DNA from 3 places in the Lactobacillus sp. ESL0700 genome. Region 3 is predicted to be linked to each of the others. Evidence: riboswitches for the same ligand, from Rfam matches in the RefSeq annotation. Region 3 holds a riboswitch; each other region holds the start of a gene.

Region 1 (10,684 bases), 530 kb from region 3:
AATCGGTGTTTGCGCAATTTCATCCGGCGTAATTTTCAATTGCTCAAAAAAACGCTCACGTACCGCTATTTCACTATCCTTTAAGTCCTGGGCCCCAGCAAGCAAAAATTCTTTAGTCTGCTGATCAGCAGTTTTGGCCGCAATTGCGCAATGAAATTTACTAAATTCATTCAAATAATACCTGTCTTGCAATAAATAAAAGCGGAATTTAGTCATCGGCAATTCCCCGCTTTTTAATTCCTGCACAAATGGGTGTACCATACTCTTTTGCCATAAACTACTTGCCGCTTGGTGCAACTGGTCTGTAAATTCTGTCATATTCTTCTCCTTAACTACATAAATTTTGTCGTAAAATTGCTAACAACTGCTGCTCGGCATCTGTTAATCGGTGAGTTTTGCGGTAAGCCACTGACATATAAAAGTGGGGCTGCTTAGGGTCTGTTAGGTTAACCGTACACAGTTGATCCGCCTTGCTTAACGCGGTTTGCGTTAAAAAGCCGATGCCTAAATTTTGCCGGACCATTGCCTTTAATATTTGAATATCATTAGCTTTATAAATAATGTGTGGCTTAACTTGTGCTCTCTTGCATAGTTGTTTAAACGCCTGCTCGTGAACAAAAACATTGCTTAGCGTGATAAACGGCTGCTTTTTTAAGTCCGCAAAAGATACTGACTCTTGTGTGGCCAATGGGTTTTCAGGTGCGACCACAATCTTAAACTGAGTCTTGGCAAACAAATCAACATGTAGCTGGTCATTAATTGTGGGCTCAATTGAGCCTAGCAGTGCAATCTCCAAGTCGCCTGATTCCAAGAGCTCCTGCAAATGTGATGAGCCCGCCTCAATCGTTTCTAGTGAATTGGTTAAGCCCGCCTTAAACAATTCCGGAAAAATCTGCGGAAAATAATAATTACCAATAATTGGCGGTAGTCCCAGTCTAATCACCTGACGCTCAATCTGCGCAATCTCGCGCTTAGTCAAATCGAGCTCCGCTAAAATTGACCGCGCATGCAGCGCCAATTGTTGACCTGTTGATGTCGGCCGCAACTGCTGGTGTGAATGATCTCGCACCAGCAAGCTAGTCTGAAAGTCACTCTCAAGTCGCTTAATTGCCAGCGTTAACGTTGGTTGCGACACACCACATGCCTTGGCTGCTTGCGAGAAGCTGCGCTTTTCTAAAATTGTTAAAAAATACATCAAGTCTTTAACGTTTAATGCATCCAAATTACTCTCACCCCTTAATTAATTTGCTCATATAACATTTTATTATAAGTTGAGCAAAGTTTGACAATAAATTTATTACCCGCGTAAAGTACAGAATTGTTGCTATTAAAAATACTTATTGTATTATATTTGGAGGGCAATTATGGAACAAGGACAAAATATTTTAAATAATCCTTTTTTAAACAAGGGAACTGGTTTTACTAAGCAAGAGCGTGAACAATACGGCTTAACCGGACTATTGCCAGCACGTGTGCAAACATTAGCTGAGCAAGCAAGTCAAGCTTACAACCAATTTCAAAGTAAAACATCTGCTCTTGAGAAGCGTCTATTCTTAATGAATATCTTCAACGAGAACCGGACATTGTTCTTTTACTTGATGGGGCAACATATTGTTGAATTTATGCCAATCGTTTACGATCCCACTGTTGCCGACTCAATTGAACAATATGGTCAATTGTTTACTAACCCGCAAAATGCGGCCTTTTTATCAATTGACGATGCGGCAAATATCACAGCATCCCTAACTAATGCTGCTGCAGGTCGCGATATTCGTTTAATTGTCGCAACCGATGCTCAAGGCATCTTGGGCATTGGCGACTGGGGCGTTAACGGCGTTGACATCGCTATTGGTAAGCTGATGGTTTATACCGCAGCTGCCGGCGTTGATCCCAGCCAAGTTTTGCCCGTTGTATTAGACGTTGGTACTGATAACCAAACCTTGCTTGATGATCCAGAATATCTGGGTAACCGTCATCACCGCATTCAAGGTGAACAGTACATGACTTTTGTCGACGAAGTTGTCCAAAATATCGAAACTGTCTTCCCGCATGTTTTGTTACACTTTGAAGATTTTGGTCGCGAAAATGCCGCAACCATTCTAAATAAATACAGAAACGATATTTTTACTTTCAACGACGATATTCAAGGAACAGGAATTGTTTCTTTAGCCGCAGTTCTTGGTGCGTTAAATATTTCTAAGAAAAAGTTAACAGACCAAGTCTTTTTAACCTTTGGTGCCGGAACTGCTGGTATCGGAATTGCAAATATGATGCGGGACGAATTAGTCCGTGCAGGCTTAAGTCCAGAAGAAGCTCGCAAGCACTTTTACCTTGTCGATAAGCAAGGTTTGTTGTTTGATGATACCCCCGAGCTGACTGCTGGCCAAAAAGACTTCACTAGAACACGCAGTGAATTTGCTAATGCCGATGAACTAACTAACCTTGAAGCCGTGGTTAAAGCTGTCCACCCTACGATTATGATTGGGACCTCGACACAGCCCGGTGCTTTTACTAAAGCTATCGTTCAAGAAATGGCAGCACATACAGCTAGACCAATTATCTTTCCGTTATCTAATCCAACTAAATTAGCCGAGGCCAAAGCTGAAGACTTAATTAAGTGGACTGATGGCCGGGCTCTTGTTGCAACTGGGATTCCTGCTGATGCAGTCGAATACCAAGGTGTAACTTATGAAATTGGCCAAGCCAATAATGCTCTGGTATACCCAGGGCTCGGTCTTGGAGCAATATCCGTGAAGTCTAAGCTAATGAGCGATAAAATGGTCGCAACCGCCAGCCATGCTTTAGGTGGGATTGTTGATCCAACTATTGCTGGTGCTGCGGTTCTGCCGCCAGTTGCAAAACTAACCAGTTTCTCAGCCACAATTGCCGAAAAGGTAGCTCAAACTGCAATTGATCAAGGTTTAGCAGGTGAAGGAATTACTGACGCCAAAAAAGCCGTTCAAGAAACAAAGTGGATGCCTAAATATTAATTAACTACAGAAAGAGGAAACTTTTTATGCAAGTCTTTTTGACATCTGTATCAAGCGTTGTCGTGATTATCTTAATCATGGCTCTCGGCTTTTTACTAAAACAATTTAATTGGATTGACGATAAATTTGGTAGTGAAATTTCTAGTATTATTACTAAAATCGCCCTGCCAGCTTCGATTTTTACAGCTGTTATGAAAAACCTTAGCCGCGGCAGCCTGCTGCAATTATCAACCGAATTATTGTTCCCAGCATTGGGCGTAATTATCGGCTATATCATTGCTTGGCTCTGCGTCAAAGTCTTTAAAATCCGTCCTGGCCGCCGTGGTATCTTTATGAACGCCGTGGTTAATGCCAACACAATTTTCATCGGAATGCCGCTAAACATGGCACTTTTTGGTGATAAAGCCATGTCTTACTTCCTGGTATATTACATTATCAACACCGTTTCTACTTGGGCATTTGGCGTTTTCTTAATTCAAAACGACGACCCAACTGCTAACGGTAAAAAGACTAGCCACAAAATTAATTGGAAGAAGCTTTTACCAATGCCACTTGTTGGTTTCATTGTCGCTTTAGTCTGGATGCTATTAGGAATTCCTGTACCTACCTTCTTAAACTCTACATTAACTTACGTTGGGAACTTAGTAACGCCACTTTCACTTGTTTATATCGGGATTGTCCTGCATGACGCCGGAATTAAGAACGTCAAGTTCGATCGCGACTCAATTTTGGCCTTAATTGGTCGGTTCATTCTTTCACCAATCGTTTTAATTATTTTAATTAAAATCGGAATGAATGCTGGCTTCAACTTGCCAAGTTTGATGCGGCAAACTCTAGTTGTGCAATCAGCAACGCCAATGTTAGCTGTTTTACCAATTTTGGCTAACGAATCACACGGCGATGTTAAATACGCAACTAACATTGTTGTCGAAAGTACAATTCTCTTTATTATTGTAGTGCCAATTTTGATGACGATTTTACAATTTATCTAACAATAAAAAAATAAAGACCAAGCTGTCATTACTAGCTTGGTCTTTATTTTTTAACTTTAATCTCGCCGCTAACTTATCATTGTATTCTTCATTAAAAATCGCTATAATTGGAAGCGATAACACGAGGGGGGCCTTTTAGGCTGAGATGAAACACCGTTTCAGACCCTTTGAACCTGTAAGCTAATACTTGCGCGAGGAACGTGTCAACTACCTATTGCTTTGACACAACTATGTGCCAAAGCTTTTTTATTAGCTTAAAGTTATGGCTCTGAGGACTTCTTCAACTATTTTTAGGAGAAAAATATGCAGTTAGAATTATTAGATAAATTGCGCAAGCAGAACCCCGTTGTTCTTAATGCCGCTAACTTCGTTACCGTTCAAGATGTCGCCAACGGATTAAATGCAATTGGTGCTTCGCCCATTATGAGTAACGAAATTGATGAAACCAGCGAAATGGTCAATATGGCCTCGGCTGTTGCCATTAACATGGGTAGTTTAACTAAATTACAGATTGCACACATGAAGGCAATGGGCGATTTAGCTCGAGAATACAAAAAGCCAATCGTACTAGATCCTGTTGCTGTTGGTGCTGTTCAATATCGACTTGATGTTGCCCAAGACTTATTATGGAACTTTCATGTGAGTGTGATTCGTGGTAATGCGGGAGAAATCGCTGCTTTAGGCGAATTTGCATGGAATGCTAAGGGTATCGATGCTGGATCTGGCACGGGCGACCTTGATGAAATTACTAAGGAAGTAGCTAAAAAGTATCATTGTACTGTTATTGCTAGTGGTGCAACTGATACAATTAGTGATGGCAATAATGTGGTTCACGTTCATAATGGTACCCCTCTGTTTCAAGCTCATGTAGGCTCTGGCGACATGTTAACCAGTATTGTCGCTGCCTTTTGTGCAGTAACCGATAGTCGCTTCGAGGCGGCTCAAGCTGCAACGCTTGTGTTTGGCTCAATCGGACAATTGGTCGTCCAAGATCATCCCGATGTTGGCCCCGGCAGTTTTGGGATGTACCTCATGGACTACTTAGCCAAGGTGCAAGTTGCCGATATTAAAAAGATTGCTGATTATGATTAAGGAAGTATTTTATGGCAGAAGAAATTAATTCATTCCCTCAAGTTCTGACAATTGCTGGAACAGATTCTGGCGGTGGTGCTGGTATTATGGCAGACCTCAAGACTTTTCAAATGCAAGGCGTCTTTGGCACTGCCGTTGTGGTCGCCGTTACTGCTCAAAATACGTTGGGCGTCCAAGCATCGCACTTGCTCCCACTTGAAATGATTGATGAGCAGTGTGCATCTTTAGCTGCTGATTTTAAAATTCGGGCAACCAAAACCGGCATGCTCGGTGATGCTGCTCACGTTCACCAAGTTGCCTTAAATTTGCAAAAATATGACTTCGGTCCAGTTACAGTTGATCCCGTCATGGTAGCTAAAGGTGGCGCTCACTTGCTAAGTGAAGATGCAGTTACAACCGTAAAGAAGGAGTTATTGCCATTAGCCAACTTAGTAACTCCCAACTTGCCAGAGGCGCAGGTGTTAACGGGCATGACGGTTACTTCGCAGCAGCAGTATCCCGACCTTGCCTACTCGCTGCAAGATATGGGTGTTAAAAACGTGCTAATCAAGGGCGGACATTCCACTACTGAAGAAGTCCGCGACTTTGCCCTTCTTGAAGACGGCTCCAGCTTCTGGGTTAGCAGTCCGCGCACGCATACTAACCGCACGCATGGCACTGGTGATACTTTAGCTGCCGCAATTACTGCTCAACTTGCCCTAGGACATGACTTAGCCGCGGCTATTAAACTCGCTAAAAAGTACGTTACAAAGACAATTGAACAAACAATCCAGGTGGGTCATGGTCACGGACCACTCAACCACTGGGCAAAATAGATAGGAAAAACTAATGCAAAAGTTTAACGCAAACATTCTTCAGTCTTATTTTATTTGTGGTACTCAAGATTTACCTGCGGGTAAAACTTTGCCGGAAATCGTCGAAGAGGCACTAGAAGCTGGGATTACGGCTTTTCAATTTCGTGATAAGGGACCTAATTCAACTTTAAATGATAATGAGCGACTGCCAATGGCTCGCAAGTTGCACGAGCTTTGCCAACAATATCAAGTGCCCTTCTTTATCGATGATGATGTAGAGTTAGCCAAAGCAGTTAACGCCGAGGGAATTCACGTTGGTCAAAGTGACGAAGCGATCCAACAAGTAATTGACGAAGTTAGCAGTCAAATGATTGTGGGCTACTCCTGCTCGACTTTAGCAGAAATTGAAGCTGGCAACCAAATTGCCGGGATTGATTATTATGGTAGTGGTCCGATTTTCACGACACAATCCAAGGCTGACGCTGACCCTGTAATTGGTCTCAATGGTCTTAACGAATTGGTAACCAGCAGTGAGCATCCCATCGTTGCTATCGGCGGCATCACGGTAAAAGACTTATCTGATATTGCTCATACTGGAGCTGCTGGTGCAGCAGTAATTTCAATGATTGCTCAAAGTAGCGATATTAATGAAACTGTTCAGGCAATGCTTGATGCTCCGTGGCATAATTAAAGTATATATATTTAAAATCACGCCATTAGACGTGATTTTTTGCTAGCAAAAAAGGCCGCTATGATTACTGGCGACCCTATATTTAATTTTTTCGTTCCTCAATAATCGTGAAGATAATTTTTAGGATTAAACTAATGTTCCAATAGAATATTGAAAGCCCAACAATTATTATTAAATCATCTTGCCTGTAAATACCATATAAGCATGTGGAAATCACGATGACACCAAACATCAACCAATTCAACCATTTAGCTACTCGTGCACCAGCTGCACGATCAATATAATGGTCACGTTCATCATCATCACAAATGTCTCGCTTACCCTTTTTAATGTCTTGCCAATTAACCAGGTAGCCTGAAGCACAAATTAACAGTAATATTGCCCAAATAATATGTTTAATTCTATATGCCACATCTTTATCATGAAAAACGATCACTATTTCAAGTAAACTCATTACTAAAAAGAACAATCCATAAACAGCGGAACGCAGCAGCTTTTTCTTCATTATTGGTTCTCCAAATATTCTTTTAAACAAAATAAATCTTCAATACTTATGCCAAAAAAGCACGCCAACTTATATGCTAGTAATAGCGATGGCTTGTACTTGCCCTTTTCTACAGAAATAATTGTTCGTTGTGTAACCCCAACTTTGTCAGCCAGTTCTTCCTGAGTTAATTTATGCTCTAGTCGCAATTTTTTCACTAAATTCGGCATTATTTTCATCTCTACATTCAATATTCAATATGAAGCTCACTTCATATGAAACTAACTTCATATTATTACATTTAGTAATAAAAATCAATCATAAATAAAAAATATCTGTTCCTAATCAGGAACAGATATTTCAATTTAAACGTAATTAATTTCTACATCGCCAAACTTACTATTGCCAGTTAACACTAGCGTTGGCCCACCGCCATTAGAGCTGCCATTAATTTCAACATCGCCGAAAATTGACGACATCTGGTCATCAACATGCCACGATAACGGAATATAAAGTGAGACATCACTCATTGATGAATTAATATCTACAATTACCGTATCAGTTGCCGGCTTAGCTGCATCAAGATAAACCTTGGCATCCCCCATTAACGAATTGATGGTAACACTGCGCAAACTCTGCGAGCGAACATACCGCGAAACATCAGACAGCTTTTGATTAACCACAATATCTTGCTCGTCTACATCCTGACTGCTACTGTCAAAAACATGATCGGCGTGAAATGACTTTTCTGTACCAAACTTTGACCAACCACCATTGACATTATGTCCGTTAATATACACATGCGTATGGTGCCGTTTGTGCGGAAAAATCATGTGCAGGCCACCAGTGATTAAACATGCCGCCAGTAAGACAGTCCACGGGACAATCTTAGTGATTTTTAGTGGCTGGGCATACACAATTAACAAAAAGGCAATTGAAAAAATCGTGCCGCCAATACTGCGATTAGTCAGGCCTTCAATCAAGCACGCACCAAAAATAATTGTCCAAAAAATCGTCCAAAAATTTAGCCGAAACGAAAACAAATTTAACTGATTCATGATTAAAAAGATTGCTGCTCCAAGTAATGCTATTCCCCAAAACAGTTCTCTAATCTTTTGCTTTTTCATTATAATGGCCTTCTCTCGTTTAATCGATCACTCAAGCTGTGGTAATAGTGGCGTGAAACATAGACAGTTTTGTAAGTATCATGAAAGTGTACCTGACAGTTAGTAATAGACCTAGTCAATGAATATACTTGCTTCAAATTCAAAATCGTGGATTTGGAAACGCGCATAAACTGACTGCTCAATAAGTTCTCTAATTCGTATAATTTATAGTTAACGCTGAACGAATCACGTCCCGTATGTGCAACCACTTGCCGATCTTCTGTTTCAAAAAACAAAATGTCATTTAAATCCAAATAATATGAAACGTCATCTTTATAACATTCAAGCTGGTCAGGCCTTTGACTGACTTCCTGCAACTGCCGATAGATCCGCTCAATTTCTGGCGATAATTCTTTTGCTTGAATTGTTACCACTGGTTCGGTCACATCAGGGTCAAGGTCAATTTTTACTTTCATGATTCTCACCTGCCTTTCATGATGATTATTAAACGCTAATTTAAAGTTAAAATCTACCCTCTTTGCATAAGTGGTCGTTTTAAGTGCGTAAGTTGCAATTAAAACGACTCTAATTAAAAAAGCAGACTTGATTAAGTCTGCATTTTTGTTATTCAAGTCCTACTTGATGGAAGATTTCATCGACATGACGCAAATGATAATGGTAATCAAAGGCGTCAGCCACATCATCCTCGGACAAGTAATTCATAATTTGACTATCTTCAACTAGCTTTCTAAATGAAATACCATCTTGCCATGACTTAGTCGTTAACTTTTGCACCATATCATAAGCTGCCTCACGAGATAAGCCCGCCTCATCAATCAGCTTCAACAATAGACGCTGGGAATAAATCAGACCATAGGTCTTGTCCATGTTCTTAAGCATTGTTTCAGGGAAAACATCTAGGTTAGTCAAAATCCGGTTAAAGCGGTCAAGCATGTAATCAATCCCGATCGTGGTATCAGGTAAAATTACCCGCTCAGCACTTGAATGCGAAATGTCCCGTTCATGCCATAAAGTTACATCTTCATAGGCCGTCACAATATTACCACGTAAAACCCGCGCCATACCACATAAGTTCTCTGAGCCAATCGGGTTACGCTTGTGTGGCATCGCCGATGAACCCTTTTGACCAGCACGAAAATGTTCTTCAACTTCATGAATTTCCGAACGTTGTAAACCGCGAACTTCCGTTGCCCAGTTTTCAATGCTTGTAGCAATCAGTGCCAAAGTGGCAATATATTCGGCATGCAAGTCGCGCGGCAAGATTTGACTGGTAATTGGTTGGCGCGTTAAGCCCAGTTGCTTCATTACACTGGCTTCAACAGCCGGCGGCACATTGGCAAAAGTCCCAACAGCACCAGAAATTTTCCCAGATTCAACACCTTTAGCCGCATGTTCAAAACGGTCAATGTCCCGATTAATTTCGGCATACCAACGAGCAAGCTTCAAACCAAAAGTAGTTGGTTCTGCTTGGACGCCATGTGTCCGGCCCATCTCAACAGTATCCTTATATTTAAGAGCCTTTGCTGCAATCGTTTCTTTTAGTGCAAGTAAATCCTGCCGAATAATTGCATCAGCTTGCTTCAAGATATAGCCTTGAGCGGTATCAACCACGTCGGTTGAGGTCAAACCAAAGTGAACCCACTTTTTTTCTGGGCCAAGGCTCTCCGAAACAGTTCTGGTAAAGGCTACTACATCATGATGCGTTACCTGCTCAAGTTCTGCAACACGCTGCGCAGTAAAACTAGCATTTTTAGCAATTTTGGCTGCATCAGCTGCCGGAACTTCTCCTAGTTCACTCCAAGCATTGGTTGCCGCAATCTCGACCTTTAGCCATGCCGCATATTTATTTTCATCTGTCCAAATTTCACCCATTTTCGGGCGTGTGTAGCGTTCAAGCATCGGTTACATTTCCCATGGATTTTGTAAAACAATCGTTTGCTCACGATCGGGACCAACAGAAACTGTAACTAACGGAATGCCGACAATTTCTTCAACCCGCTTTAAGAATTTTTGGGCATTTTCTGGTAAATCTGACCAAGTCTTAGCCTTGGTAATGTCTTCTTGCCAAGCTGGTAATTCTTCATAGACTGGCTTGCAACGGTAAAGTTCCTTCAGACTAGCTGGATAATAGTCAATTTTCTTACCATCTAATTCATAAGCAGTTGCAATCTTAACAGTGTCAAAGCCGCTAAAAATGTCGAGTAGGTTCAAACTTAAAGCATTAATTCCAGCAACCCGCTTAGCATGACGCAAAGCAACAGAATCAAACCAACCAACACGACGTGGACGACCGGTGACTGTTCCGTATTCATGAGCAGTATCGCGAATGCGGTCACCAGTTGCGTCAAGCAATTCTGTTGGGAATGGACCAGCACCAACACGGGTAGTATAAGCCTTGCAGACACCGATAACCGTATGTAACCGGTTGGCGCCCATCCCAATACCACTAGCAATTCCGCCAGAAATTGTATTAGATGATGTGACAAATGGATAAGTTCCTTCATCAATATCGAG
Region 2 (10,684 bases), 350 kb from region 3:
AGCGGATCCACTGCACTCGCAAACACTTCAAACTGGTTAATTAACTTAATTGTCGCCTGCAAGGCATCGTGGCGCTCAGTCATTAAGGTCGTGCCCGCATGATTTGTAATGCCGTTAACCGTAATGCGATAACGCCGCTGACCGACAATCGCTGTAACTAACCCAAGTGAAATATTATTGCGAGCAAGACGATTTCCCTGTTCAACGTGCAATTCAGTAAAAGATTGTGGCAGCTGGGGAAGATCATAATTGACGCCGCTAATTTGCTTCAATTGATTAACTGCATTACTGCGAGCATTTTCGATTTTGATGCCATTTTCATCAACTAAACCATTAGTCTCAGCCACGCGTGCATAGTGCTTTGAACCACTGAAGGTGGCGTCAAAGCGGCTGCCTTCTTCTTCGCAAAAAGAAATTACCCGAATTGTTTTTTGTGAAATACCAAATCGCTCGCGCAAATTTAGGGCTGCTTGTAAGCCGCCCAGAACACCATACAGGCCATCAAAACGGCCGCCATTTTTTACAGTATCCATATGCGAGCCCGTCGCAATTACTTGTTCTTGGTCATTTCCAAGTAAGTCCAAATAGGTATTACCATAGTCATCAACTGTAACTTGAAAACCCGCTTTTAACGCAAACTGGATTAATAATTTCTGCCCTTGAAGCCAATCAGAAGAATAGACCAAGCGGTTCTGTCCTAATCCCGAATTAGGCAGAGTTGTAATCTGCTTAAAAAGCTGATTAACCGTTATTTTCTCACTCTGCTGCATGATGTTACTTACTTACACCAGTTAATGGTGATGACGCAACTGCACCGTGTTCAATTACCCGGCCAGGGCCAGCCAAATAAGCCTTACGCCCAGCCTCAATTCCCAATTTAAACGCTTCAGCCATTAACGGAATATTCTTAGCTGTCGCCATCGAGGTATTAGCCATAATCGCATCGGCACCCATTTCCATTGCTTCGGCAGCTTGGCTCGGGCGACCAATTCCCGCGTCAACAATTACTGGGACATCGATTTCATCAATCAAAATCTGAATTAACTCCTTGGTTGCCAAACCTTTATTAGTACCAATCGGTGCTGCTAGCGGCATGACAGTAGCTGCACCCGCATCAACCAGTTCCCGAGCAGTATTTAAGTCAGGCAAAATATACGGCATAACAATAAAGCCTTCTTTTGCCAGAACCTCGGTTGCCTTAACGGTTGCCGCATTATCTGGCAACAAGTACTTTTTATCAGGCACTACCTCTAACTTGATGAAGTCACTGCCACTCAATTCACGAGCTAAGTGCGCGGTTCTAATTGCCTCTTCAGCCGTTGTTGACCCTGACGTATTTGGCAAAATCGTCACACCTTCAGGAATGTAATTAAGAATATTTTCTTGGTCAGACGTTGTCCGGCGCAAAGCCATCGTAATAATTTGTGCCTTAGCATGCTTTACTGCCGCATCAATCAGATCATAAGAATACTTTCCTGAGCCCAAAATAAACCGTGAAGTAAATGTATGCCCGCCAATTGTTAATAAATCTGTTTCTTCAGTATTTGTCATTATGTTTTCCTCTTTTAATTTAAATCTTCAATTCCTAATATTAACTGAACAATCATGTTTGCCTCATGGCCAGCGCAGATTGTCACACGCGGAGCCATAAGACCTTCTGTCCCTTTAGACTTGCCATCGCCTGCTAAATACGCGTTAGGCAATATTTTGCGCGTTTTAATTGCATTGGCACTATGAATTCCCGCCATTCCTGACGCCATGACTAGCGGTTTATCAGGAAAAATCGTCGTGACATTTTCCAGTAGCATTGCTTTAGCCGCCGGGTCATCAAAGGCCTCACAAATAATATCCGCATCTTGAAATAACTGTGTGATATTTTGCGGTGTTACCCGCTCTTTTATCGCGTTAATCGTTACAAATGGATTAACTTCCTGTAAGTTCTCCTTCATCGCAACTACCTTCGCCATTCCAACTTGACTAAATTTAAATTGCTGACGATTAAGGTTGCTTAATTCAACTTGATCAAAGTCAATCAAAGTTATTTGACCGACACCAATGCGAGCTAAAGCAAGAGAGATATTTGTTCCTAAACCGCCACAACCAGCAATAGTTACCTTGGCAGCAGCTAGTTTAGAGCTAGAGCCCGAGACGTTACGTTTTTGCATTTCAGCGACAATTGCCGAATTCTGTAACCTATCTAGCATTTATCCACCCCCAACAAATGAAATTATTTCCACCTTGTCATTTTCTTTTAGCAGAACATTGGCGAAATCACTGCGAGGCACAATCTTGCCATTCAGTTCAACTGCTAAATTGCTGACTGGCGCATTCCTTTGGGTTAAAAGTGTTGCAATTGAGATACCTATAGCTGCCACTTCTTCACCATTAACAGTAACCAAAAAATCCCTTCCTTCGGCTATCAAAGGAAAGGACTTTTAATAAAAATTAGCCATTCTTAAATAAGAATGGCTCAAAAAATTGATCAACAAGCCGCTCTTCCTTCGGTAGTATAAACTACATCAGGTTCGATGAGTATAATCTCAGTCGCTTAAGCGACACCCCAGACGAACTTTTTTATTAAATTATAGTTTAGGTATAACAACTTTTGGTTGCGCTGTCAATCATTTTTTTATTTCAAATTAATGTTAGCCTGGCGAAATAGCTCTGCACGCATTTGAACCGGCGTCTGATGATAATATTCATTAAACTTTTTATAGAAAAATGACTTGCCATTGTAACCGACCCTGGCAATAATTTCCTTAACCGAAATATCAGGACGTGCAAGTAAATTGCGTGCTTCCTGCATTCGCCGCTCATCAACATGCTCTACAAAGCTTTTGCCAGTCTTTTGCTTAACTAAACTAGAAAAATAATTTGGATTAAAACCGAAATACTTAGCAGCTGCATCTAAAGTAATATCGGCAAAATTGGCATCGATATAGCTTTCAAGTGTTGCATTGGCAAAGCCTTGCTTTTCTGCTGGCACCGAAGCGAAGTTTTGATTACGTACTGCCGCAACTAGCAATAAATTTAGTTCTGCTTTGACTACACTCTCGGCAAACAAATTCTGGTTTAAATATTCATCAATTATCCTGTTCATCAGTTGTGCGGACTTAGAAATTGGCGTTGACTTTAAATATAACAGACGATTAACCCGCAAATTGCTAATTACCTGCTCAATTGCTTGCTCCTCGCGTGACTCCTTATTGGTAATATTTCCCAGGAAATATTGTAAATTATACTTGGAATTTAAATCCAACTTTACCAAAACATCATTTTTAGTTTGCTTTTGGACTTCATAATCACTTTTAGCTGGTAAAAAGACAATGTTCCCTACTCCTAGCTCGAAGTCTTGGCCGTGAATTTTAATATTTGATTTGCCACCAGCTTCATAAAAAATCATCGCATTTGTTGTTTGATAACGATGGACACCAGTGTTGTGATTTTCAAGATAAACAGTAAACAGGTCAAAGTTGCTGCCCACTGCTTTTAAGCGCAATTCATTTGTATCGCTATTAGTTGAACTTAAAATACTAGCTAAATATTGCGCCAATTTGACTGCTGCCATAGTTTCACCTTCTTATTATTAATTTAATACTTTTATTATATAGCAAAAATCATATTCACTGGTACTTTATTTTCATCAAGCTGTCATGACTAGACAGCAAAGCGGCTTTCATGTAAAATCAGTTTGATAACTTTGGGGTGCTGCAAGGCTGAGATAATACCCGTTGAACCTGCTATGGACAATGCCAGCGAAGGGAAAATGAATGAATTTTTACGTCGTTAGTGCATCTCGTCCTAGCGACTTTTTTAGTTGGTAAAAATAATGATTACAAGCAAAAATTTAACTTTTTCATACGATCAAAATATTAAAATTCTTGACAACCTTAATCTTGAAATTCCCACGGGGCAATTTTCACTGTTAATTGGGCCCACTGGTTGTGGCAAGTCAACTTTACTTAAAGTACTGGCTGGTCTATATCCTAAATATGCCGGTAAAGTCAGCGGCGATCTTGATCTTAACGGCCTAAAGTCGGCCATCATGTTTCAAAATGCTGGCGAACAGTTCACAATGGCGACCCCACGAGAAGAAATCATTTTTGCGCTTGAGAACTTACAAGTTAACCAAGAAGATTATCTCAAGCGCCTAACTGCCGGTGTCCAATTTGCGCAAATTGAAAACTTGCTGGACCAAAAAATTAATACATTGTCCGGCGGTGAGCAACAACGCGTGGCCCTTGCCGTTCTCGTTGCAATGGACATTGATTTATTCTTGCTAGATGAGCCTTTTGCTAGTTGTGATCCGCAGGCACGGCAGTTTTTAATTACCAAATTAGCGCACTTGCGCGATCAAGGCAAAACGATTATTTTGAGTGACCACGTTCTAAATGGTTACCAAAATGTCTGTGATTGCCTGTTTCAGTTTGCAGGCCACCATGTCCAACAATTAGACTATTTAGCTAAAGACAAACTACTCCAAACAAGCACGCACAAGAATAATTATTCCTTTGCCGTACCCCAAAATGAAGCTGCTTGTTTTACCTTAAATAAAACGCAACTAACGCAAAATAGACTTTTATTAAGCCAAGATCAGCTCAAGATTATTGCGGGTAAGACCACGTTAATTACGGGTGCTAACGGCGTTGGTAAGACCTCACTATTTAACGCATTGACCAAAATGCTGCCTTATAGCGGCAGTTTAACTTACCACAATCGTGAAGTCCGCCAACAGGCAACGCGCAAGTATTTATTACATGTTGCTCAGATTTTTCAGAATGCAACCGACCAATTTTTGAGTGTTACCGTTCAAGACGAAATTAACTTGAGTAAAAAACAACGGACTAACAACTTTTTTACTGACGAAAAAATCAACGAAGTTTTAATTGACCTTGATTTAGACCAACATTTAGACCAAGTTGTGTTTTCTCTGTCCGGCGGCCAACAAAAGAAGCTGCAAATTTTACTAATGTTAATCGCGGACCAAGATGTATTGCTGATTGACGAGCCACTAAGTGGCTTGGACCACGTATCAAGCCAAAAAGTCATGCAATTACTTAGGCAAAGTCAAAAAAAGCGCGGCCAAACTTTGCTAATTATCAGTCATGAACTTGACGGCCTAGCTGATTGGTGTGACTACCACCTCGTTTTTGCTGATAAGCAGCTGCATTACGTGACTAAGTGAGGTATTTTCATGAATCCTAGTTTTAAATTTATTTTAGCCCTAATTATTTCGCTTGAAATATCATTGAAAATTAGCTTGGCGACTAATTTTGCAATCATCATCTTGGCAATTATCTATTTACTAATTAACCGAATCAAATTAAAGAATTTGCTAATCCTGCTTTTAGTGCCATTCATTGCCGCATTTACGATTTTTGCAACACTTGAATGGTTCACACCAACCTCCAATCTATTTAATGCCCTGGGCTTGTCCAGCCGGATTTACGTTTATATCTTAACTATCAGCTGCGTCACGATTAATACCAGTGCCGAAGAATTAGCGCGTTCATTTGAGCAGAATTTCCATTTACCGAGTAAATTTGCTTATGGCGTTCTAGCCGCGCTTAATATTGTTCCTCGCATGAAGCAGGCCGTTAAGCAAATCCGAACGGCTGGCATGATGCGCGGCGTTTATCTTAGCTTTTGGTCGCCAGTATTATATTTCAAAGCTATTTTGGTCGCACTCAATTCTGCTGAGAATTTGGCACAAGGAATGGAATCCCACGGCTATCAAGAAGATGCCCGACGTTCCGTAATCGTTGCTGTCCCAGTGCGAGCACAAGATTGGATTTGGAGCGTCATTATTCTAATTGCACTTAACCTAGCATTATTCATCTTAAAATAAAAAATGTAGTCGTAATTCGACTACATTTTTTTACATTTGAGCTATAAAATTCAAGGCAGCGCCATAAAGATTGGCCGAATTATGATACTGACATGTCATCACCTGCGGCATAATCCGCGCCATGCCAAACTCCGTCAATTTCTGCTTAAGCCTTTGAGCGATTTCGGCGCTGATTTCTGAACGAGCGGACACACCGCCACCCAAAAGAAACGCGTCAAAGTCAAAAGAAACCTGCAGGTCATACATACTGCTTGCCAAGAGGTCATAAAAGCGATTAACCAGACTTTGAGCTAGTTCATCGCCTTGACTGGCCAACGCAAATAACTTTTTCCCGTCAACTTCCGTTTTAGTTTTTCTCGAATAAATTTTGGCAGCCTTGACTATTGGCGCATCCATGCTCAACATGCGGTCCGTTCTGCCTCTCATAAAGCCGAATTCGCCGCCAACTAAATGCGAACCACGATGCAACTCATGATTAATAAAAACGGCGCCGCCAATTCCCGTTCCGATAACAATAAACGCAACGTTCTTAAACTGACGGCCATTACCAATTTTGGTTTCACAGATACCTGCACAATTAGCATCATTTTCAATTGTTAGTGGCAAGCCAAATTCTGCTTTCAATTCCGCAAAAATCGGCCGCTTATGTAAGTACGGTACCTGACTGATACCCTCAATAGTACCAGCCTGAACATTGACATCGCCTGGCGCACTGATTGCTAGTCCGGTGAAATGGCCCTGGTCAATAAATTCGTGCATTTTTTCTTTTAAAGCGGTGAACGTCTTTGGCGTCTTAAAGCTTGCCTGCTCAGTAATGTGTTCATTCTCATAAATTCCGGTCTTAACAGTGGTCCCGCCAATATCGAAAACAGCTAATTTCATTTTTATCCCCATTCTACTTGTGATATGGACTACCACTATTAATCATAAAGCCACGGTAAATTTGCTCGATCAGGACAACGCGCATCAATTGGTGCGGCATCGTCAGTTTACCAAAGCTAAGCAAATCATCTGCGCGCCGGTTGACAGCAGGGCTGGTGCCCAAACTCCCACCAATGACAAAGGTAATATCGGAATGACCATAGGTTGCCAAATTTTCCAATTCACTGGCAAACTCTTCACTTGTGCGTTCCTTACCCTTAATCGCCGTCACATAAACGTATTCCTTGTCCTTGATTTTACTTAAAATCCGTTGTCCCTCAATTTCCTTAACCTGCTCCTGCTCCGCCTGACTGAACTTTTCCGGCGCCTTTTCATCGGCAACTTGAACCAGCTGGACTTTGGCAAATCGGCTCAAGCGCTTCTGGTACTCAGCAATTGCATCCTTAAAATATTTTTCTTTTAGTTTTCCCACACAGACAATCTTGATATTCATAATTACTAGTTTATCCCCTAACTCCCAATCTTTCCACTTGCTTTTTCCACACCTGTGCAAAATCGAAATCTACATTTTGTGGTCGCTGTCATTTATTTTCAGCTAAATTGTGGTCGGCAAACTTTTTTCTCTATTTTACTAAATTTTACCCACACACATACTTTTAACAGCCTAATTTCACAAACTAATCGGCCTAGAATACTATGATAACGGGCTGAACAATTGTTTGTGTAAATCTATTTTCACTAATATTTAAACACAATTAACAGATTATCCACAGGCTTTTTAAAGCATTCTCACATCTTTTATGCACAATCCACAGATTTTTCCACAGTTATCAACAAGAATTCTCAACTGATTTTTTTCTTGACAAGCTCAATTACCGAATAAAAAAATGTTTCGCGCAATTAATATTAATAAAAAGGCTATACTGCCGGCACAAACCGCTTAGTATAGCCTTTTTCTTGTTCAATTACAGAATATTATCCTTCTTAATCAGCTTGTAGTTTAACCCGTAAATTGAGTGTTTTACCATTGCGATCAACGGTTAAATTAACGGTATCACCGACTTTATGATCATACAAAATGCTGTGTAACGAAGCAACATCTGTTACCGTTTTACCATCAACTTTAACGATAACATCCCCCGTCTTCATTCCCGCTGCAGCTGCCGAACCGTTCTTAGTTACTGAAGCAATATAAATCCCGCTCTTCAAGTTGGATTTAATATTCAAATGCTTTCGATAACTAGCTGGAATGCCTTGCAGTGCGATAACCTTCACGCCAAGCTGCGGCCGGGTAATTTTCCCCTTCTTTACCAGTTGGTTAACAATCGTAACAACCTCATTAGACGGAATAGCAAAGCCCATGCCTTCAACTGACGTTCCATCACTTGATTGAGCCAGCTTCATTGAGTTAATCCCGATAACTTGACCGGCAGAATTGACTAAGGCACCACCTGAGTTACCAGGATTAATCGCTGCATCAGTCTGAATAACTGTTTGCTGGTTAGCAGAAGAAGTTGTAATACTTCTAGCAGGAGCTGAAATAATCCCCTGAGTTACCGTTGACGCGTATTCACTGCCCAGTGGGGAACCAACAGCAATCACTGTCTGACCAGCCTGTAAGGTCTTAGAATCGCCAAATTCAGCCGTCTGGGTAACATATCCAGAGTCAATTGCTAAAACCGCCAAGTCAGTAGTTGCATCTGTTCCTACAATCCGCGCATTAACCGTCTTACCGTTTGACAACATGACCTGCACCTTGTCACTACCTGAAACTACGTGATTATTCGTCACAATATAGCCCTTATTGCCGGACTTCATGTAAATAACACCGGAGCCCTCACTGTAAGTTTGCAGCTTGCCCTTTTTACTGCTGCTATCATCGTCGTTATCGCCAAAAATATCAAACAAAGAATTACTGCTGCTATTTGACTGCCGCTTCATGTTAATTACGGATACAACAGCACCTTTAACATCATTATATGCAGGAGTCATTGCCCCACTAGTTTTGGCACTATTTTTAGAAGTTTTAGCACTATCAGAGCTAATTGTTGTTTGTGCCTGATTATTGTTCACATTAGCATTATTAATTTGGTCTAAGGCAACATAAGAAGCACCGCCCCCAATAAGTCCCGCAACGACACCAACAACAGCTGTCTTAACAAGAAACTTATTTTTACCATGGTTAGTATTTGGGTTTTCCATATCATTATCTCCTTTACATATATCGCCTAATATACTAATAATTTTTGAAAAATTATCGTCTAAATTATTAAATTTGTACTAAATTCGTCGGCTGCTCTGGCGAAGTCAACTGAATTTTAACATCACTAGGGAGATTAGCATCCCCAGCAAGCAACATTTTTTGGGCAGTATCATAAGCTAACTTAGCCGTATTATTGTGCTGACTGCGGTGAGCTAAAAAGATGTGCTTCGTCCGCGGCGTCACTACATCCAGCAAGGCTTGACCAGCTTCTTCATTAGACAAATGACCCTCATCTGATAAGATCCGCTGCTTTAGTCCCCAAGAATAAGGACCGTTGCGCAACATCATGTCGTCATAATTAAATTCCATCAAGTAAGCATCGGCATCCGCAATCACGCTCTCAACTTTCTGCGACACATATCCTGTATCTGTCAAAAAGGCCATTCTCTTGCCGCCACTTGTAAAAACATAATATTGTGGCTCAGCAGCATCATGACTAGTCGCAAATGCGGTCACATCCAAATCGCCAAATGTTTGCGTTTGTTCCGGCTCAATCGTGTTAATTTGTTCCACCGGCAGCTTGCCAATTTTATTTGTTTCACATAAATATTGCCACGTGCCGCTATTGCTAAACGCCGCAATCCGAGGATAGCGCCGCATCAATACCCCTAGTCCTTTGCTGTGATCAGAGTGGTCATGACTTAAAAAGGCCATATCAATATCCGCAATATCAACGCCAACCTGACTAAGCAGCTGCTTAATTTTGACACCCGATAAACCCGCGTCCATCAAAATCTTATGCTGCCCGGTCTCAATCAGACTGGTATTGCCTGTTGACCCGCTAGCTAAAATCGAAACCCGCACCTAACTTTTTCCTTTCTAATTCTTCTGTACACTGTAAGAGTTGCCGGACTGCAGAATTTGGGCAGTAAAGGCATTTACTCGTTTAACCGTAATATTTTTAGTTGTTTTATTTTCGACCCAGATTAACCATGTTGGCAATAAAATCGTGCTGCCGCGAACCTCTGTCAACTTGGAATAACCCAGCTTAATCTGCATAACACGCGAATTATTAACAATCTCGCGGTCAGTATACATCGCCTTAACTGCGTGCCAAGCACTGATAATCAGTTGCGGCTCACGAACCGCGCTAATTGGTCCCATATAAGAAATCGTGTAATTGGTTATTGCATTATTACGCACATTAATCATCAATTGGGCATCACTAGCATAAACTTGACCATAGTCAGTACTCTGAACGTAGCAGTAGGTATTCGACCCCGACATGCTGGGCTCATACTTAAACTTGGCACCAAACGGGACATTTTCCGAATCATTCTTAAAATTATTCAGCTGCGTCAAGATTTGACGATGATTGCCGCTTAAGGTCACCTGCGTTTTGGGTGTTCCAGTTAAGATGTTGTCACTTTTTGAAAAATGAGTATTAACTTCCGTTAAACTAGAAAGTTTACCAGACAAGTAATTACGCTTTTTTGCGGCAAGATAGTAACCAGACCGCTGTTTGTGTGAAATATGCAGCGGCAGGTCAATGCCATCAGCGCGCATCTCAGCGCGAATACTGGTCGACTGCGTGCCGCCAGTATTGCTTAAATTAATGGGTGAGCGCCAGATTTCAATGCCAAGATAAAGGTCAATCAATAAGAAAACAACAAAAAATAGCCATTCAATTCGCTTACGGTCCATCTTATTGTGCTCCTTCCTTATTGTCCTTGTTTAAAGCCGTCAAATCT
Region 3 (10,684 bases):
CATCAATTACATTTTGCGGAATCATTCCTAGCAATGTCTTCATCCCTGCATTACCAACGAAGTACCCTAAGAAACACAATATTCCCCGACGAGTACATTCAATTAAACCAATTCCCCATAATGATGCCGTAATTCCTCCTGGCTTACCTTGCTTAGCATATCTATCACCAATATGTGCAATCGCTGGGAAAATGACACTTGTCAAATTACCAATCGCTAACGAAAGCATGGCAATTGGCATCGCAATTGCGATTGCGGCACCAACACCTTTACCCAAAGAAATCGCAAAGGCAGTTCCTAAAACACCACCAACGATAACATCAGGGGGCAGATAGGCACCAACCGAAATCGCACCCATAAAGACCAATTCCAAGGATGCACCAATGATTATTCCCTGTGTCAAATTTCCTAAAACAAGACCAACTAATGGACCCAAAATGATAGGTCTGTTTAGCATGTTAGACCCAATAACAAAGTCCAGTGGTCCCATAAACCCTATCAGGCCTATTAATAAAGACGTTCCCACATTACTCATGTTTATTTCTCCCATCTACTTTAAAAACGGATTTAAAAACCGCAATGCTTTTCTTTCAGTTTCCGCAGGATTTAAAAAATACTTGGATTGACCAAATTCAAAAGTAAAATATCCTTGATAGCCATAGTAATTAAATACATTGAAGTCTTCTCCGGGATTACGCTCGCCTTCACCCCAGCAGCGATGCCCTACAGGATTACCATCAACAAAATGGCAATGAATTATTTTTTCTCCTAATGATTCAAAATATTGTGCAATAGTCTCATAATTCCTAGCCATGGCACCTAAATCCAAGTTGACGCCAACATTATCTCTACCTACATCTTTTAGATAATGCTTTAAATCAACAATCGAATTCACTAGATGCGATTCATCTGGTTGTAACGCTTCAATGGCAATTTTAACTTCACGATCCTTCGCATAGTCAGCAACCATCTTGAGCATTGCAACTGATCTATCCCAAGCTTCAGCAGGATTTTCATCATAAAAATCCCAGCCAGAGTTAAGAGCAACTAGATGTACATTTAACTCTGCTGCACTATCAATTAGATTTTTAAAATAGCCAAATGAGCCTTTGCGCAATCTCTCGTCCTTGGCCGCTAAGTTATACGGATTAGGATTACTCTGCTGCGGTGTTAAACAAATAATTTGCAAATGATGAGCTGCTACTTTTCTTTTTAATTCCTTAACATCTTGGTGACCATCTTTTTCAATCCAAAAATGTTGCGGACTAGTCCATAATTCAATATTTGTTAACCCATCTTGACTAACTGAGTCTAAAAAATAATCCAACGAAAAGTTGCGATAGTAGTAATTCATCGCTGATAATCGGGTCTTACTAATTTTATTGTTCATAAGTCATGCCTATTCAATATCCTTGAAGAAAACTTTTTTATCATTAGGAACTTGTCTGATTTCAACTTCACAACCCTTCTCAATAAGTTCGTTTAATTTACTTTCATCGTCTGGAGTAAGATTAACTGCCTTACTGATTTGTTTTGTTCCATCAGCCGGCTTAGTGCCACCCAAATTAATTTGTTTTATTTTGGGGTATGCTGTCGCTAACGCATATGCGTCCGCTACTGACTCAACAACAATAAACAATTTATACTTATCCGTAACGCCACTTTGCAGAGCCTTGATAGAGTTCTCAATATTTTTAATTACTAGCTTGACACCCTGTGGTTTAGCTAATTTCATCGCTGTCTTACGAATATCATTATTTGGCACATCATCATTCGCGATCAAAATGCAGTTAACACCTAGCTCTTGTGTCCATGAAAAGGCAACTTGACCATGTAATAACCGATGATCTACTCGCATAAGTCTAATCAAAGTAATTCCTCCCTTAAAATTATTAAATTCGCACTTCAAACATATATAAGCAATTTTCGTGCCAAGTTTCTGTCAAAAAAGCGCAATCATGATTATGATTGCGCTTTTAATAAATTATTTTGTACTTTTTAGATAGAATTTGACACTATTTTATTTGAAAAGTTACTGTCAAAAATCATCATCTTTTGTGTAGTCTAGCTGATTATTTTTAGTCTTAAAAATCAATTCATAAATATACTCAACTTCCACAAGTGGAATCTTAATATTATAAACTTGCTCAAGTAAATGCAAAGCCTTCTTGATATAGTTAAAATTGTCCTGACTATTCTTATCTATCTTAAAATCTATCGGCTCGATTTCTAAAACCTGATTACGAATTATTCTTTCAATCATACAGCTGATATGTACATACAATGCCATAATTGTTTGGTTAGGCAATCTCGTGTCCAGATACTCATCTATTTTCTTGATACACAAGTCAATATTTTTAATTACTTCTTTTGTATCTAGTATTGTTAATGAATTAATTACCCTTTCAATACTGAAGTTTTTCAAAATCAAATCATTAAATCTGTATAAATCATCTACACTCAGGCTATCTTTTAACGTACCTTGCAGCAAACTGATTTTGGAGCCATTAACTAATTGATCTAAGGAAATAAATGGGACACTGCTATATTTAGGATCAATTGTCCCAATCACAACTAAAACATTATATTTTCTTTTAATTGCACTTTCCTGATCCTCAATTTTTAGCCATTCATACGAACATGCCATAATCTTAATATCAACGTCTTTTGGCAAACTTTCCTGAATCATTTCCTTTATCTTATTTGCTGTCCCCACACCAGTTGAGCAACAAACAATAATCACATTTTGCTTAACCATCTTGGGATAAACAATTCGATAATCATTATGAATTACTTTGTCCATCTTCTGTACAATCGTGTCAATTGGCCGACGCTCTTTAACATAACTTGCAACAAACAGTGCCAATTGAGTAGAAACATTATTAAAAATAACCACAGGAAAGTTCAAATCTTTTTTGAGTAATTCTGGAATTTTTTCCAAAGATCCCATGTCTGCCATTAAGATTAAGCCATTAGTTACGTGCCGAACATGAATATAATTCGACACCTTTTGAGCAATATCTTCTGTTTGAATATCTATCGGCATGTCAAAAGCATCCAAAAGCGGTTCACCAGCAATTTTATTAACTGTATCCGCAATACTACTAGCAGTTGAATAGCCATGAGCTAGCAAAATACAATGTATCAAGCCAGAATTTTTCTTACGTTGTACGCCACTAAGATAAATCGTCAGAAAAAGATTATCGATTTCATCAGTATGCAAATTTAGCATTTTACTTACAACGTTAATAACCGTTTGAACAACCTGAGCCGTATAATTACTTTCATTCATTTTAGTAATTATCTCGGTTGCCAGTTGCCCCTCATGTGGTGAAACAGACCAGCAATTCTCTTGTCTAAAATAAAAATAATACGAAATGGCAACAATAAGATTGCCATTAAAGTCATTGCGCAAGTCGTCCTGCAGGTATCCTATTTCACTATTAAGTGATTTTTTAATAAAATCCAAGGGCAATTCGCCAATATCTAAAATATCTTTTTTAAAAACTAAGTAATCACACAAGGCATTAACTTTAGAAAAAGCCTTAATTTGAAAAGAGGAAAAATCCTCCTGCTCATACATAGAAAAAATATTTTCAAAAGTTTGCTTAATATAGTTAATGCTTTGGCGGTTATTTATAAAATCGGTTAATTTACTTTCCGAGTTAATGACAATATCACTCTGCGATTGTGACATCCCCTGCTTATCCAAATTAACCTCAGAAAGCAAAATATCTTGCGGAAGATCTCCGAGTTTAACTTGCACTGTGCCAGCTGAGTCAGCTTCGCCCAAAGCACTAGCCACAGACAATAAAACAGCATTTTTCAGTTGGCCAATGTTACTTTTGAAATCCATGTTCATCAGCGTCGCAAAGACTTGATTATTAATTTGTAAACTTCGCCCAATTTTCTTGGCATGTTGGATATAAAAGTAAATTATCAACGAACGAATTTCGTTGGAAGTCCTTTCTTTCAACGGTGGCATCGTAATCTGAACTGGAATCCGGCGAATAAAAGTCGATAAAAAGCTACTCTGAATATCTTCGGTAGTAGCACAAATTAAGCGCACGTTTACCTGTCTTTTTTCCGCGGCTTCACCTAATGAGGAGACTGTTCCTGTATCAAGATAAGAAAATAATTTTTCCTGGCCCTTAGGATCTAGCCTGTGAACCTCATCCAAAAACAGCATGCCATTATCGGCCTCATCAAACAATCCTTTATGGGCTTCGTCCGCACCGGTGAATGCTCCTTTGGCATAACCAAATAATGTACTGGTCAATAATTCCGGATTATCCGCGTATTCCGCACAGTTAAAACTAACAAATTTTCCTTGTGCGGCAATATATCCCTTCTCTACACAATAATCAAAAAACTTTCGCGCAATGTAGCTTTTACCCGTTCCTGTTTGACCATTAATTAGAATTGGCAACCTCCCAGGATAAGACGCTGCTGCCTTTAGCTTTCTAATCTGGCTATAAAGTGACTGGTCATGACCAATCACACTTTTAAAAGTATCGGAACCAGAAAGGCTCTGCTTCAATTCGGCAATACTTGCATATTCCTGCTTTAATGGCTGATCGCTGTCTTGCCCGACACTAGAGCGATCTACAAAAATCACAGGCCGAGTGTTAATTTTAATAATCTGATTTTCTTTTACCAATTGATTAAGATAATGACTGACCGTATTTCTTTTAACATTTAATTTATTTGCCAAGTCACTAGTTGATAAAAAGTGTCCTTCAGATTGATTATTTTCCTTAATTAAAGATAATATTTTCGCTTTAATATTCATACCACTTGCTCCGTAAATTCATTTCACAATTATGTTAGCGGTTTTACAAAAACTGTTCAAGGCGAAATCGGTTATTTTAATTTAAAATCTGTTATTTATCACTTTATCAGTGGTATTTCAACCCAAACTAAAGTAGAATGTTATGTGATAAAAAAGGAGAGTCTGAATGTCTAAACTTGAAAAACCCGTCGTAATTGGGATTACCGGCGGCTCGGGCAGTGGAAAAACAACGATTGCCCATAAAATTGTTGACCAAATGCAGGAAAATGAACACGTCCTAATCATGACGCAGGATTCATACTACAAGGATAATACCGGTATTCCGATGAGCGAGCGGATGAAAATTAATTATGACCATCCCGATGCGTTCGATATTCCCTTGCTTAAAGCACAAATCAACGACTTACTTAACTACAAGCCAATTGAAATGCCAGTTTATGACTTTAAAGAACACACAAGAAGCAGTGAAACTATTCATATTGAACCTGCTGACATCATCATTCTTGAAGGAATTTTGGTTTTAGGAAGCGAAGAAATTCGGAACTTAATGGACATTAAGGTCTATGTTGATACCGATGACGACATCCGCTTCATCAGACGACTTGAACGCGACATTAATGAACGTGGCCGTTCAATTGACTCCGTAATTAGCCAATACTTAAGCACAGTTAAGCCAATGTATCATCAGTTCATTGAGCCAACCAAGCGTTACGCCGACATCATTGTTCCCGAAGGCGGCGCAAATGATGTTGCGATTGACATGTTAACCACTAAAGTCCACGCAATTTTACGAAAAGAAGTAACCAATTAAAAAGGCCGAGGAAATTATCCTCGACCTTTTTATTTATTTAAAATTATTCTATTTTTGGCTTTAACGCCCGATCAAACAAGTTAGTAATCAGCTTAACTAACACCCCGTCAAATAAAACTGACGAGATGATACTGACAAAGAACATCACAATCTGCACCTTAACCGCAAATTTATACCAGCCATACATTAGATAGCACGGTATAAAAAAGCCAAAGCTAGCAAAAAAGGCACCTGTCAAAACGCTGCGCCAAGAAAATCTTTGGTAGCGAGATTTTTTCGGGAAAAAGCCAATTTCATTCGTTAAGCCCTGCATTAAACCAGAAACCACAGTGGTGACGCCCCACTGGCCGCCACAAGCCATCTCCACGATTGAAGCCAGCAATTCGCCCACTAATCCCGAGCCAGTTGTCGGGACAAAATACATCGCAAGCGGCGCCGCCATTAACCATAACCCCGCAAAAAAGGCGTCGGTTGCCGGAGCGTACCCCGTCGGCAGCAGCAACATTTTAACCAAATTATAGAGCCCATTGGTGCCATAGGTATAAAAGATACCCATCAAAATCCCAATTAAGGCAACTAAAATAATAGCTTTAACATTCCATTTTGATGATCTTGTAAACATGATTGGCCTCGATTTATGCAAGCCGTGGCTTTAGCGTGCGGTCAAACAGATTAGCGATTAATTTAACCAACACCCCATCAAAGACAAGCGCTGAAATCATGTTGGTAATAAACATGACAATCTGGACCGTCATATTAAATTTACCCCAACCATAAAGAATGTATGACGGAATAAAAATTCCTAATCCGGCAAAGAAGGCACCAATCATCACACTCTTCCAAGAAAAGTTTTGATAACGTACGGTTTTCGGGAAAAAGCCGATTTCATTCGTTGCTCCTTGAATCAAACCGGAAATAACCGTTATTGCACCCCATTGACCACCAATTGCCATTTCTACAATTGAGGCTAAAACTTCACCAATTGTACCAGAGCCAATTGTCGGGACAAAGTACATTGCAAGTGGTGCCGCCATTAGCCATAAGCCCGAAAAGACGGTATCCGTTACTGGTGCAAAGCCCGTGGGTACAAGTGCCATTTTAATAATGTTGTAGGCCCAATTAAAGCCGTAAGTATAAATCACTCCCATAATAATTCCAATCAATGCGACCAAAATTACCGACTTAACATTCCATTTTGATGATCTTGTGAACATAAAAAATACTCCTAACTAACTTTTAAGTCAGAAGGAGTACAAATTAAATGCTTGTTCAAACACTTCCCTAACGCAGGCATTGTCCTGTTCAGGTTCCGAGGGTAATTCTCAGCTATTGGCACCCCTAGTGACTAATTTTTAATTAAAAATAGTATACCACAATGATAATGATAGTAAAGCAATCCCCGATTTTCACTAATCATCAAAAAAGAAATTATTATTGATTACTTATTCTTATCATTTTGCTTATTATTTGACTTGCGAACCCATCTAGCAATCATGCCATTTCCTTGGCCCCGCATGATTGCGTTAAAGTTACGGCTAAAGGCAATTAAGAAAACCATGCAGTTAAATGTAAAAATTACCATTGCAACTGTTACGACAACTGTATTTTTACAATATACCAAAATTGGGATTAGCAAAAAAATACTGATTACTTCAACCCAAACGCTATAAATTTGGTGACCAGCGCGATAAACACGAGCGACAAATTCCCGTGCTGCCCAAAATAAGACGAGTAGCCCAATTATGATAATGAACGAATTTAGCTTCATTTTAATTTTGATGACTTTCGAATTTAAACTTAGTCCATGGTCGTAAATATTTTAGTAATGGCAATTCTTCTGGCTTAATCGCAGCAATCTTATTTTTCCGTTCGTCGCTATGTGGTTGAAGTACAACTTGTAATTCATTTTTATAAATACCAAAGCCGTCATTACCAATCAAAATATCGCCAACCTCAAATTGTGTTTGATTATCATGAGCTGGGTTAGCCTCTGCTTTGTGCCACACACGCGGCATGGTTGAGCGAGCAACTAAAGCATTGCTGTCGCCACGCCGAAAATGCTTGTCTTCCAGCAAAATTTTTTGCTCTAATGGACTAATTCCCGGTAACATTTCAACATCAAAAGATAATTCATATCTATCTAACTCACTTAAACGGCGCAGCTCATCCTCACTAGCATAAGAATTACCAATAATCACGTCATCAATTAAGTTAGTCATAAATAACGATTTGGCCTGAACTTCAATTGGTAAGTGACGGTCGGCTTCTCTAGTTGGCAAGCCATCATTTACATCCCAAGGTCCGTGTGTACCACATTGACTGGAAACAAAAGCAGCGGTGTGAATGCCATGCTTCTTAAAGTTTTTGCTACATTCTTCAAAGAAGTTATCTTCAAGCCCACAGCCAACTTGTGGATAAAAGTTGTGGCAGCCATAAATAAATGGTTCATTAGCTTGGTAGCTCAAGACGTTATCCAAGTACCCGGTATTATTGCTCATGTTTAATTCAATAATCATGTGTTCCGGATTAAATGTTAGTTCTGCCTCTGTTCTGCCGTCAAATCCTTCATCAAGTCTAATTGCAGTAGCTCCTATTTCTTTAAAAAATGACAAATCGGTATATGAAATCCCTAATTGCTTAAAGATACTTGGTGAAACATCCAAGGTTGTAGCAAAGCCATGCTTGTTCCCAAACTGAATAATATGTTGAAACTTTTTCTTAGTGGCTGCAACATCCTTAGCTTCCAACATACTCATAAAAATCCGAGTGAAGCCATATTTTTCACCAAGTAGTAAATATTGTTCGTCCTGTTTTTCATCACTGTGATCGGGATAAATTGATAACCCAATGTGGCGCATTGTCATAAAAAATCTCCTTATTTATCAAATTATGCATTAAGCAAAAAACACTTCAACCAAACTAGCTGAAGTGTTTTTAATTATTTTGCTAATTCTTCACTAACTAAGTCAAGCAGCTTACCTGCAGCAAGCGGAGTATACATTGTCCGTGGAATCAACAAGAAGTTAATATGATGGTCTTTAGCCTCATCTTCAACAGCTTGCTTGCGGAAAACGGCTTGTGGTGCCAATAAAACAATGTCATATTGATCAGCACTCAGCTCATCAGCAATGCCTTCCGTTCCTACAGCTTTAACTTCGACATCAATGCCACGTTTTTTACCTTCTTTTACAAGGCCATTAGCAATTAATGACGAACTCATTCCACCACTACATGATAATAAAATCTTCATTAGGTTTCCTCCTAAATTTCAATTATGCTTTTGCTGCTGCCTCAGCTTTCTCTGCGGCAGCAGTTTCAGCTTCAACCTTGACTTGGTGTCTGTCCCACATCTTAAAGAATGGGAAGTAGATTACCATTGAAACAAGAACGTTAACAATAGCAACCACAATTGCCCGCCAGTCATAACCAGTAGCAAAGAATGCTCCGATTGGCCCAGGCAATACCCATGGCACAATTGCCGTGGTCTTATTTAGCAAACCAGTTACGGTTGCTGCCCAAGTAATTACACCATCAGCCATTGGCGCTAAAATAAATGGAGCAGCAAAGTATGGGTTCAACACAATTGGCAGACCAAAGATAATTGGTTCATTAATGTTAAAAATACTTGGTACTAATACAACTGCACCCATTGCCTTACCAGTATCTGATTTGGACAAGAATGCAAGCAAAATACATAAAGCTAAAATTGAACCAGAACCACCAATATAAACAAAGAATTGTAAGAATTGCTCAGTCATAAAGTGTGGTACTGTAGCAGCAGTTGCACCGTGAGTAATTGCGGCCATATTAGCGTTTAAGTGTGCGTACCAGTATGGAACAACTGGAGTTGAAGTAATCGCACCGTGAATCCCAAACATCCAGAACAGTGAGTTGAAGAAGATTGGTACTAATACGGAAATCAGATTATCTTTACCAAACTGTGATAATGGTTGCAGTAAGTTAAGTAATCCTTGGTTAAGATCAAAGTGTAAACCAACTTTGATAAACCAAGCAATAATAATCAAAACAGCTGCCGGAATTAATGATGTAAATGCACTAGAAACTGCTGGTGGCATTGCATCTGGCATCTTAATAACTAAATTCTTTTCTTTGAAGAAATGAATTACCCAAACACAAACACAGGCAGATAACATAGCTGTAAATAGCCCATAAGAGCCAAAGTTAGTCGTTGGGAAAACAGTTCCCGCAGCTAATCCTGTAGTTTTAGCTGCTTGTGGGGTAATTGTTTCGGGTGTAATAGCCAACATCAAATAAACCATTACCGCAATTGTACTACTAGAGTTGCGATCAAGCTTATATGATTTTGCTAAGTGGGCAGCGATTGAATAACAAGAATACAATCCCATTAACCCGATTGAAAATGTTACTGGAATTTGAAATGCGGCCAAGTTTTGCTTAATAAACGGAATTGGCAGTTGCGCAATCAATGTAAAAATAGAACTAGCAATGGAAACAGGAATGATAACCGTCATACCATTGGCAATAGCCTGCATATAACGGTTACCGGCTACTTTAGCCATTCCGTTAGCTATTTTTTCTGAATTAAATTTCATGTGTACCTCCTTCTAAAGTAAATACATTTATTTAAAATTATTTTGTCTTATCTTCAAGCCCAACTAATTTTTTGTTCAAATTAACAATATATTGGGCTAAATCACGAATTAATTCTGCCGCCATCATTTGATCTTCAGCATGTACTAACAAGATACTAAATGGCAGTTTCTTCTGATCTGCTTCAGAGCTAATCACCTTTAAATGCACGTTTTGTGCGGTCTTCAAGCATTCATTTGCTTGTTTAAAATCAGCTTCGCAGTTATCAAAATTCCCTTTGTCAGCATCATCAATTACCTTCATCAGTAATGATCGTGCTTCCCCAGTATTGCTAATCATTTCAAAAGCAATCTGCTCAATTCCATCCATTGGCCTCACCTTCTTTCGTTGTTTATTTCAATTTTACTACTAACTATATATATAAAACAGCACAGCTGTTATTATTATTCACAATATGAGCATCGATTTGTGGATAGCTTTGCATGACTTGCTTAAGTAGTCGCTGCCTA

The links. Region 3 has a riboswitch for thiamine pyrophosphate ahead of OZX63_RS02235 (ECF transporter S component). Riboswitches for the same ligand answer to the same signal wherever they lie in the genome.
Region 1: linked by a shared signal. The riboswitch ahead of thiM (hydroxyethylthiazole kinase) and the one ahead of OZX63_RS02235 (ECF transporter S component) in region 3 are both predicted to bind thiamine pyrophosphate.
Region 2: linked by a shared signal. The riboswitch ahead of thiS (sulfur carrier protein ThiS) and the one ahead of OZX63_RS02235 (ECF transporter S component) in region 3 are both predicted to bind thiamine pyrophosphate.

Annotation. Positions count from the first base shown of each region.
Region 1 is NZ_CP113930.1:1,871,700-1,882,383, forward strand. It holds gene tenA (thiaminase II) at 1-318, opposite strand, end outside; gene OZX63_RS08920 (LysR family transcriptional regulator) at 329-1,222, opposite strand; gene OZX63_RS08925 (malolactic enzyme) at 1,365-2,990, shown strand; gene OZX63_RS08930 (AEC family transporter) at 3,017-3,982, shown strand; TPP riboswitch at 4,097-4,198, shown strand; gene thiM (hydroxyethylthiazole kinase) at 4,286-5,074, shown strand; gene thiD (bifunctional hydroxymethylpyrimidine kinase/phosphomethylpyrimidine kinase) at 5,086-5,889, shown strand; gene thiE (thiamine phosphate synthase) at 5,903-6,559, shown strand; gene OZX63_RS08950 (hypothetical protein) at 6,642-7,064, opposite strand; gene OZX63_RS08955 (helix-turn-helix transcriptional regulator) at 7,064-7,273, opposite strand; gene OZX63_RS08960 (LiaF domain-containing protein) at 7,409-8,170, opposite strand; gene OZX63_RS08965 (LytTR family DNA-binding domain-containing protein) at 8,170-8,625, opposite strand; gene purB (adenylosuccinate lyase) at 8,774-10,069, opposite strand; gene OZX63_RS08975 (adenylosuccinate synthase) at 10,073-10,684, opposite strand, start outside.
Region 2 is NZ_CP113930.1:67,266-77,949, reverse strand. It holds gene OZX63_RS00395 (M20 family metallo-hydrolase) at 1-770, opposite strand, end outside; gene OZX63_RS00390 (thiazole synthase) at 775-1,551, opposite strand; gene thiF (sulfur carrier protein ThiS adenylyltransferase ThiF) at 1,566-2,204, opposite strand; gene thiS (sulfur carrier protein ThiS) at 2,205-2,399, opposite strand; TPP riboswitch at 2,479-2,573, opposite strand; gene OZX63_RS00375 (AraC family transcriptional regulator) at 2,630-3,568, opposite strand; TPP riboswitch at 3,692-3,781, shown strand; gene OZX63_RS00370 (ABC transporter ATP-binding protein) at 3,827-5,185, shown strand; gene OZX63_RS00365 (energy-coupling factor transporter transmembrane component T) at 5,195-5,848, shown strand; gene OZX63_RS00360 (ROK family protein) at 5,879-6,730, opposite strand; gene rlmH (23S rRNA (pseudouridine(1915)-N(3))-methyltransferase RlmH) at 6,744-7,223, opposite strand; gene OZX63_RS00350 (trypsin-like peptidase domain-containing protein) at 7,715-8,932, opposite strand; gene OZX63_RS00345 (MBL fold metallo-hydrolase) at 9,000-9,797, opposite strand; gene OZX63_RS00340 (two-component system regulatory protein YycI) at 9,813-10,637, opposite strand; gene OZX63_RS00335 (hypothetical protein) at 10,639-10,684, opposite strand, start outside.
Region 3 is NZ_CP113930.1:420,082-430,765, reverse strand. It holds gene OZX63_RS02265 (PTS sugar transporter subunit IIC) at 1-535, opposite strand, end outside; gene OZX63_RS02260 (sugar phosphate isomerase/epimerase family protein) at 551-1,390, opposite strand; gene OZX63_RS02255 (PTS sugar transporter subunit IIB) at 1,400-1,870, opposite strand; gene OZX63_RS02250 (sigma 54-interacting transcriptional regulator) at 2,039-4,792, opposite strand; gene udk (uridine kinase) at 4,959-5,603, shown strand; gene OZX63_RS02240 (ECF transporter S component) at 5,647-6,225, opposite strand; gene OZX63_RS02235 (ECF transporter S component) at 6,239-6,817, opposite strand; TPP riboswitch at 6,865-6,953, opposite strand; gene OZX63_RS02230 (hypothetical protein) at 7,042-7,371, opposite strand; gene OZX63_RS02225 (MupG family TIM beta-alpha barrel fold protein) at 7,373-8,467, opposite strand; gene OZX63_RS02220 (PTS fructose transporter subunit IIA) at 8,542-8,853, opposite strand; gene OZX63_RS02215 (PTS transporter subunit EIIC) at 8,876-10,177, opposite strand; gene OZX63_RS02210 (PTS lactose/cellobiose transporter subunit IIA) at 10,215-10,544, opposite strand; gene OZX63_RS02205 (BadF/BadG/BcrA/BcrD ATPase family protein) at 10,588-10,684, opposite strand, start outside.